DNA from 3 places in the Micromonospora sp. NPDC000316 genome. Region 2 is predicted to be linked to each of the others. Evidence: riboswitches for the same ligand, from Rfam matches in the RefSeq annotation. Region 2 holds a riboswitch; each other region holds the start of a gene.
What was found. A riboswitch is a leader RNA that binds a small molecule or an ion and turns the genes downstream of it on or off. The one in region 2 is predicted to bind cyclic di-AMP.

Region 1 (2,215 bases), on a different contig from region 2:
CCCCCGACCCCCGCCTGACACACACCGGCCGGCGCCCACGTGAGCGGGGCGCCGGCCGGGCAGGGGTCAGGTCGGGTCAGTAGACGGACAGGTGCACGTGGTTGGTGTGGTCGCTGGACGGGTCGCCGCCCGCTCCGCTGTAGGACTTCCACCCACTGCTGGGTAGCCAGATCTGCCTGTACCAGATCACGTACAGCACGGCGAGCCGGTCGGCGTTGCGGATGAAGTACGCGGCCAGGTTGTTGCCGTACGTCTTGTCGCCGCCTGTGGCGTCACCGCCGAAGCCGCCCTTCTGCGCGGCGAAGTCGCAGGCGCGGCCCTTGGGGTGCTCACCTGAGCCGCCGGAGCGGTGGCAGGAGACGTACCTGGTGAAGCCTGCGGCCTTGGCCTGGTTGAGGGCGTGCAGGGTGCGTGGGGTGATGCAGCCGTTGGCCGGGGTGGGGTCGTTGATGCTGCACGACTCGGACGGCCAGGAGCCGTCGGAGTTGCGCGGCGCGGCCTTGGCGTTGGCGGTGGAGGTGCCCCGGTTGGAGTTGGTGTCGGCGGCGGTGGATTGCGACCTGGTGGTTGCCACGGTGAGGGCCCGCTCGGCCTGCTCCTTGCGCTTGGCCATCACCTCGACCTGCTTGCGCTGTTCGCGGATCTCGCCGTCGAGGGCGATGCGGGTGCGGTTGGCCTCGTCCTTGGTGGCGTGGAGGTCGCGCAGTGCGCGGTCCTCGTTTGCGGCGACGACGTCCAGCGAGGCGGCCCGGTCCATGAAGCCTTCGGGGGTGTTGGTGCTGAGCAGCGCCGAGACGGTGCTGAGTCGCCCGGTGCGGTACGCGACGCCGGCGATCTCACCGACCTTGCCGTTGCGCTCGCTCATCTCGGCTTCGGTGGCCTTCAGCTTGGCGGCGAGTTGCTGCTGCCGCTGAATGGAGGTGTCCAGGAGGCGCTTCGCGTCGAGGTAGCCCTTGCTTGCCGCGTCCAGTTGGGCCCGCAGGGCCGGGGTGCCACCCTCTTCGTCGTCGCTTGGTGCCGCGGCGGCGCGCTGGGCGCCTGGGGGAGCGGCCGAGGCTGCGCCGGCCGGGATCGCGACGCCGAGGGTGAACATCATGACGATGAGCGCCGCCAGTCGGGCGGCGGGGGGTCGTGCTGGTGCCACTGTGCGTGTCCTTCCGTCAGCCGCCGACCGGGTTAGCTGACGGGTTCGGGACGGAAGATCCCTACCGCTGACGCGGATGCACCCCAGGAACATGGTTCCCCGGTTCGCCCTCTCGGGTGATTAGGCGGCGGCCCCCACCGGCGCCGGGAGGGCGCCGCCGGGTGGTGGCCGGGAGCCAGCCTACCGGTGCCGGTGGGGCTGATGCAGCAATTGTGACTGAGGGTGCCCACGCGGTCACCAAGGATTCCGACTAAAGGGACAAATAGGGGCAGAAGCCGGTCACCAGGCGACGGCGCCGCAGGCTCCGGGTGCCGCCCCGGGTTCGATCTGCAACGTGGCGTGCTCGATCCGGAAGTCCTCCTGCAGGGCGGTACGCGCCGCGCTGAGCACCGCGCCGACCTCCGCGTCCGGGGCCATGGTCAGGTGTGCGGAGGCCACCTCCATGCCCGAGGTGAGCGTCCAGACGTGCAGGTCGTGCACCTCGACGACGCCGGGCACGGCGGCCAGCCGGTCGTGCACGGCGGTGACCTGGAGGTGTTCCGGTGCGGCCTGCACCAGGATGCGGACCGCGGCACGGCCGAGCCGCCACGTGCGCGGCAGGATGAACACGCCGATGGCGACCGCGACCAGCGGGTCGGCCCACCACCAGTCGGTGACCGTGATGAGCAGTGCCGCGCCGATCACGCCGAGCGAACCGAGCAGGTCGCCGAGCACCTCCAGGTAGGCGCCCTGGAGGTTGATGCTCTCCCGGGCCCCGGTGCGGAGCAGGGCGAAGGCGACCACGTTCGCGAGCAGACCGAGCACGGCCACCGCGAGCATCGGGCCGGCAATCACCTCGTGCGGATCGCCGAATCGGCGGATCGCCTCGATCACCACGTAGATCGCCACGCCGGAGAGCAGGACGGCGTTGGCGAGGGCGGCGAGCACCTCGAGGCGGTAGAGCCCGAAGGTGCGTTGCGGGTCGCCGGTGGCCCGTTGGGTGGCGGTGATCGCGGCCAGCGCCATCCCGATGCCGAGCACGTCGGTGAACATGTGCCCGGCGTCGGAGAGCAGAGCCAGTGAGCCGGTGCG
Region 2 (2,215 bases):
CCGAGCGCCGGGCAGCAGGTCCAGACCTCGATCCCCGCCGGGCCCGGAGCACCCCGGGTCGCAGTGGGCGACGACGTCATAATGGTCGAACTGACCGATCCGACCGATCCCGCCGCCACCAGTTGGAACATCGCCGAGCACCAACGGGGTACGCCGCTGCTGTGGCTGGCAGTGGTCTTCGCCGCCGCGATCGTCGCGTTCGGCCGGTGGCGGGGCCTCGCCGCGCTCGCAGGGCTGGCGGCCAGCTTCGCCATCCTGCTCACCTTCGTGCTGCCGGGCATCGCGGCCGGCAGGTCACCGCTGCTGGTGGCGGTGGTCGGTGCGGCGCTGATCATGTTCGTGGTGCTCTACCTGACGCACGGGGTCACCGCGCAGACCTCGGTAGCGGTGCTCGGCACCCTGGGCAGCCTGGTCCTCACCGGCGTACTCGCCACAATCGCCACGGCCGCGACCCACCTCACCGGCTTCGGCAGCGAGGAGGCGACGACGCTGTCGATGTTCCAGGGCGACGTGGATCTGCACGGCCTGCTGCTCGCCGGGATCATCATCGGCTCGCTCGGGGTGCTCGACGACGTGACGGTCACCCAGGCGGCCACCGTCACCGAGTTGGCGAACGCCAACCCGGGGCTGACCCGGTTGCAGCTCTACCGGGCGGCCACCCGGGTCGGCCGCGCCCACATCGCCTCCACGGTCAACACAATCGTCCTGGCGTACGCGGGCGCATCACTACCGCTGCTGCTCCTGCTCACCGCCGACTCGCGGCCGATCGCGCAGATCCTCACAAGTGAATTCCTCGCGCAGGAGATCGTCCGCAGCGCGGTCGCCACACTCGGCCTGATCGCCGCCGTGCCGCTGACCACCGGGCTGGCCGCAGTGGTGACGGCGGCCGGGCGCCCGGATGCCACTCCGTCGGCAGACGCTCCCGCCCCGCGACCCCGTCCGGACCGGACGGAGGCACTGGCGGCTCTCGGCTCACCGCGAACGGCTCGACCCGACGAGTCGGACCCGACGCGGACCCCACCCCCACCCACCGCCACCGATCCGTGGCCGCATTCGAACAGGAGCACAGATACGGCATGGTGACACTCCTCAGCGTGACCGGGTCGGGCAGTCGCCCTGAAGGCCACGTCACTTGTCACTCAACGCCATGGCGAAATGACGCTTTTGGTCGGCATCCAGGCGTAGCTCACCCGGTCGACTCTCGGGTAACCTCGCTGCCGGTTACCGATGTAGGCGCGAAGCGGCGCCTGCGGTGCCACCGCCCAATCGCCAACCGGCGAGCCGGGGACCCAGGCACGTGGGGTGAATCCGCATCAGCGGTAGGGGCCGCTTCCGCCCCGAACCCGTCAGCTAACCCGGTCGGCGGTCGACGGAAGGGAACATTGTGACGGCACCCCTACGCCGCTGGTTGACACCCGTGGTGGCCGTGATCGCCGCACTGACCGTGCTTGCCGGGCCCCTCCCGGCCCACGCCGCCCCGACGACCCCCACACCGTCCGGGCACGAGGAGGACGGCGAGCCGAAGCTGCTCAACGACGTCATCGAGCAGGCCAACCGCGACTACTCCGCGGCCAAGTCCAAGTTGGACAAGTCCAAGAAGCGGCAGCTTGAGCTGGCGATAGAGGTCGACCGGGCCAGGGCCGATCTGGAGGCGCTGGCCCCGCAGGTCGGGCAGATCGCCGCCCAGTCGTACCGAACCGGCCGGATCGGCGCGATCGCGATGCTGCTGGAGAGCGACGCTCCCGACTCGTTCGTCCAGCGCGCCGCGACGCTCGACGAGATGAACATGGTCAACGAGAAGAAGCTCGCCGAGGTCAACACGGTCAAGGCCCGCGCCGAGCAGGCCAAGCTGGCCCTCGACACGGAGGTCCGCGAGCAGCAGAAGCAGACCGCCCTGATGGCGAAGCGCAAGAGCGAGGCGGACAAGGCGCTCTCCCTCGTCGGCGGGAAGGGCTTCACCGGCGGCCTGGTGGATGCCACCTCGCCGGTCGCCCGGATCGGCCCGGGTCGCACCGCCGACGGTGACTGGAAGCCGCAGTCGTGCAGCGAGGACGACCCCACCACCTCCGGCTGCGTCACGCCACGCACCCTGCACGCGTACAAGGAGGTCAAGCGGGCCGGCTTCAACCGGTTTGTCGGCTGCTACCGCTCCGGCGGGCCGTGGGAGCACCCGAAGGGCCGCGCCTGCGACTGGTCGCTGCAGAAGAGCGGATTC
Region 3 (2,215 bases), 470 kb from region 2:
TCACCCGGGACTCGCCCGCGCCGATCGTGGTGAAGACCTCGTCGGCGAAGGCCGCCGCGGCGTCGGCGCTGTCCGCGCCTGCGTAGCGGGCCACCGCGCCGTACCAGGCGGCCGGGTCGGTGCCGGCGCCGACAGGCGCACCCAACTCCCGTTGGTACGCCGCCAGCAGCGCCGCTCCGCCCCGGATGTTCACGATGGCGTCGGTGCGTAGCGACTCCGGGGCCGCGCCGGTCAGCGCGGCGGCGGCGTCCACGGTCTGTAGGGCGGCGCTGGGCGGTGCGGGGTCCGCGGCTTGGCGGGGGGCCAGCGCGGTACGCGATTCGTCGCCGCGCGGGTCCTCGGTGCCGGCGTCGTGGTGGCCGCGTCCGGGCAGGGCGGCCACGTGCCGGGCGTCGGTCAGGTGCATCGGGCCGTAGCCGCCGCTGGTGCTCGGTGTGCCGGCGTTGCTGTCCCAGCGCGACTCCAGATAGGAGACGCCGAGCAGCACGTCGGTCGGTACGCCGTATTCGCTGGCGGCTGCGGCGTACTGCTGCTGACGGTCGGCTGTGGGTGCGGCGGCGGCCGGACTCGCGGACAGCGGCAGCGCGGTCGCGGCGACAATGGCGGTGACCAGCAGTGCGTGCCGGCCGGACGACAGGGTTGGATGGTGCATCGAACCCCCTAGATTGCGTGGGTAACTGTGAGGTCACCCTCCCGCCGGCCGGGAGCCCGCGTCAATACCTTTCCATATCTCGACAGGCTCAGAAGGAAACTTTCGCCCACGGTCCGTGACATCTCCGGACCGGTACGGAGTGTCACGGCCCCAGCGGTTGCGGATCGGTAACGGCCGTCTCTACTCTGGTCATTTGTCGGCCCGGTGGCAGGTCTGCCCGTCCCGGGCGGTAACGGACCGACACCGCCGAGTCGCTTCAACAGCGAGCCGGGGACCCAGGTTCCCCGGGGTGAATCCGCAGTTCCTGCGGTAGGGCGCCCACTTCCCGCCCGAACCCGTCAGCTAACCCGGTAGGCGGTCAGGAAGAAGGAGTACGGAACCCCGGTGGCACTCCATGCCCCGCGGCCGTCGTCCGGGCGGTCGGCGTCAGCCGACCCGACATCGACAGTGCCGCGTCCACGCTCGTCCCGCTTCGCCGCCGCCCTCGCCGCCCTCGTCGGCGTTGCCGTCGTCCTGACCGGCAGCGCCACGGCGGCCCACGCGGACCCGTCCGTCGCCGAGATCGAACGTCAGATCGACGCCGACTGGAACAAACTCGAACCGATCATCGAACGGCACAACGCCACACGTGCCGACCTGGCCGCCAAGCGCAAGCAGGCCGACGCCCTGGCCGCCCGGATCGCTCCGCTGGAGCGCCAGGTCGACGCCGCGATGGACAAGGTGAGCGCGCTTGCCGTCCGCGCGTACATGGGCGAGAACGTCTCCACAGTCAACGCCATGCTCGGCAGTCGGTCGCCAAGCGAGATGGTCGGCCAGTTGGAGATGCTCGACCGGTTCGCCCACAACCAGCAGCAGGACGTGCAGCAGGTGTCCGACCTGCGCGACGAGCTGGCCCGACAGAAGGCGCCGCTGGACGAGATGGTGGCCCAACTGACCCTTACCGAGGCTCAGTTGGCGGCGAAGAAGAAGCAGATCAACGCGGAGATCGATCGGCTACAGAAGCTGCGCCTCAAGGTGTACGGCAACGGCGGCGGCGGTCCACTGCGTCCGGCGCCCTGCCCGGCCAGCTACCCGGGCGGCGGCGCGGGCACGGCCGTCAAGTTCGCATGCGCCCAGATCGGCAAGCCCTACGTGTGGGGCGCCGAGGGCCCGAACTCGTACGACTGCTCCGGGCTGATGCTTGCCGCGTGGGCCAAGGCCGGGGTGTCCCTGCCGCACAACGCCGCCGCGCAGAGCCGGGTGACCAAGGATGTCAGCCGCGCCGACCTGCGCCCCGGTGACCTGGTCTTCTACTACAGCGACATCCACCACGTCGGCATGTACGTCGGCGACGGCTGGGTGGTGCACGCCTCCCAGGCCGGTCAGCCGGTCAAGATGAAGAAGGTCGACGACGGCCCGATCCACAGTTACGGCCGCCCAGGCTGAACCTCTGCTGGTCGAGGGCCCGTCGGGATCCGTCCCGGCGGGCCCTCGTCGTTCACCCGACCCTCAACGGGTCGGCCAGGCCCGCCAGTTCTGCCAGGAGCGGCTCGGCGTCGGCCCCCGCTGACCCTGGTAACGCGA

Region 1: it holds a riboswitch for cyclic di-AMP, as region 2 does, so the genes downstream of both, ACFY2Q_RS09095 (coiled-coil domain-containing protein) here and ACFY2Q_RS00680 (coiled-coil domain-containing protein) in region 2, are expected to answer to the same signal.
Region 3: it holds a riboswitch for cyclic di-AMP, as region 2 does, so the genes downstream of both, ACFY2Q_RS02980 (NlpC/P60 family protein) here and ACFY2Q_RS00680 (coiled-coil domain-containing protein) in region 2, are expected to answer to the same signal.

The regions. Positions count from the first base shown of each region.
Region 1 is NZ_JBIAZG010000003.1:185,842-188,056, forward strand. Features, by position in the region: gene ACFY2Q_RS09090 (SRPBCC family protein) at 1-18, shown strand, start outside; gene ACFY2Q_RS09095 (coiled-coil domain-containing protein) at 77-1,144, opposite strand; cyclic di-AMP (ydaO/yuaA leader) riboswitch at 1,150-1,281, opposite strand; gene ACFY2Q_RS09100 (cation diffusion facilitator family transporter) at 1,424-2,215, opposite strand, start outside.
Region 2 is NZ_JBIAZG010000001.1:153,912-156,126, forward strand. Features, by position in the region: gene ACFY2Q_RS00675 (YibE/F family protein) at 1-1,083, shown strand, start outside; cyclic di-AMP (ydaO/yuaA leader) riboswitch at 1,250-1,380, shown strand; gene ACFY2Q_RS00680 (coiled-coil domain-containing protein) at 1,385-2,215, shown strand, end outside.
Region 3 is NZ_JBIAZG010000001.1:626,829-629,043, reverse strand. Features, by position in the region: gene ACFY2Q_RS02985 (N-acetylmuramoyl-L-alanine amidase) at 1-652, opposite strand, end outside; cyclic di-AMP (ydaO/yuaA leader) riboswitch at 887-1,023, shown strand; gene ACFY2Q_RS02980 (NlpC/P60 family protein) at 1,037-2,077, shown strand; gene dcd (dCTP deaminase) at 2,141-2,215, opposite strand, start outside.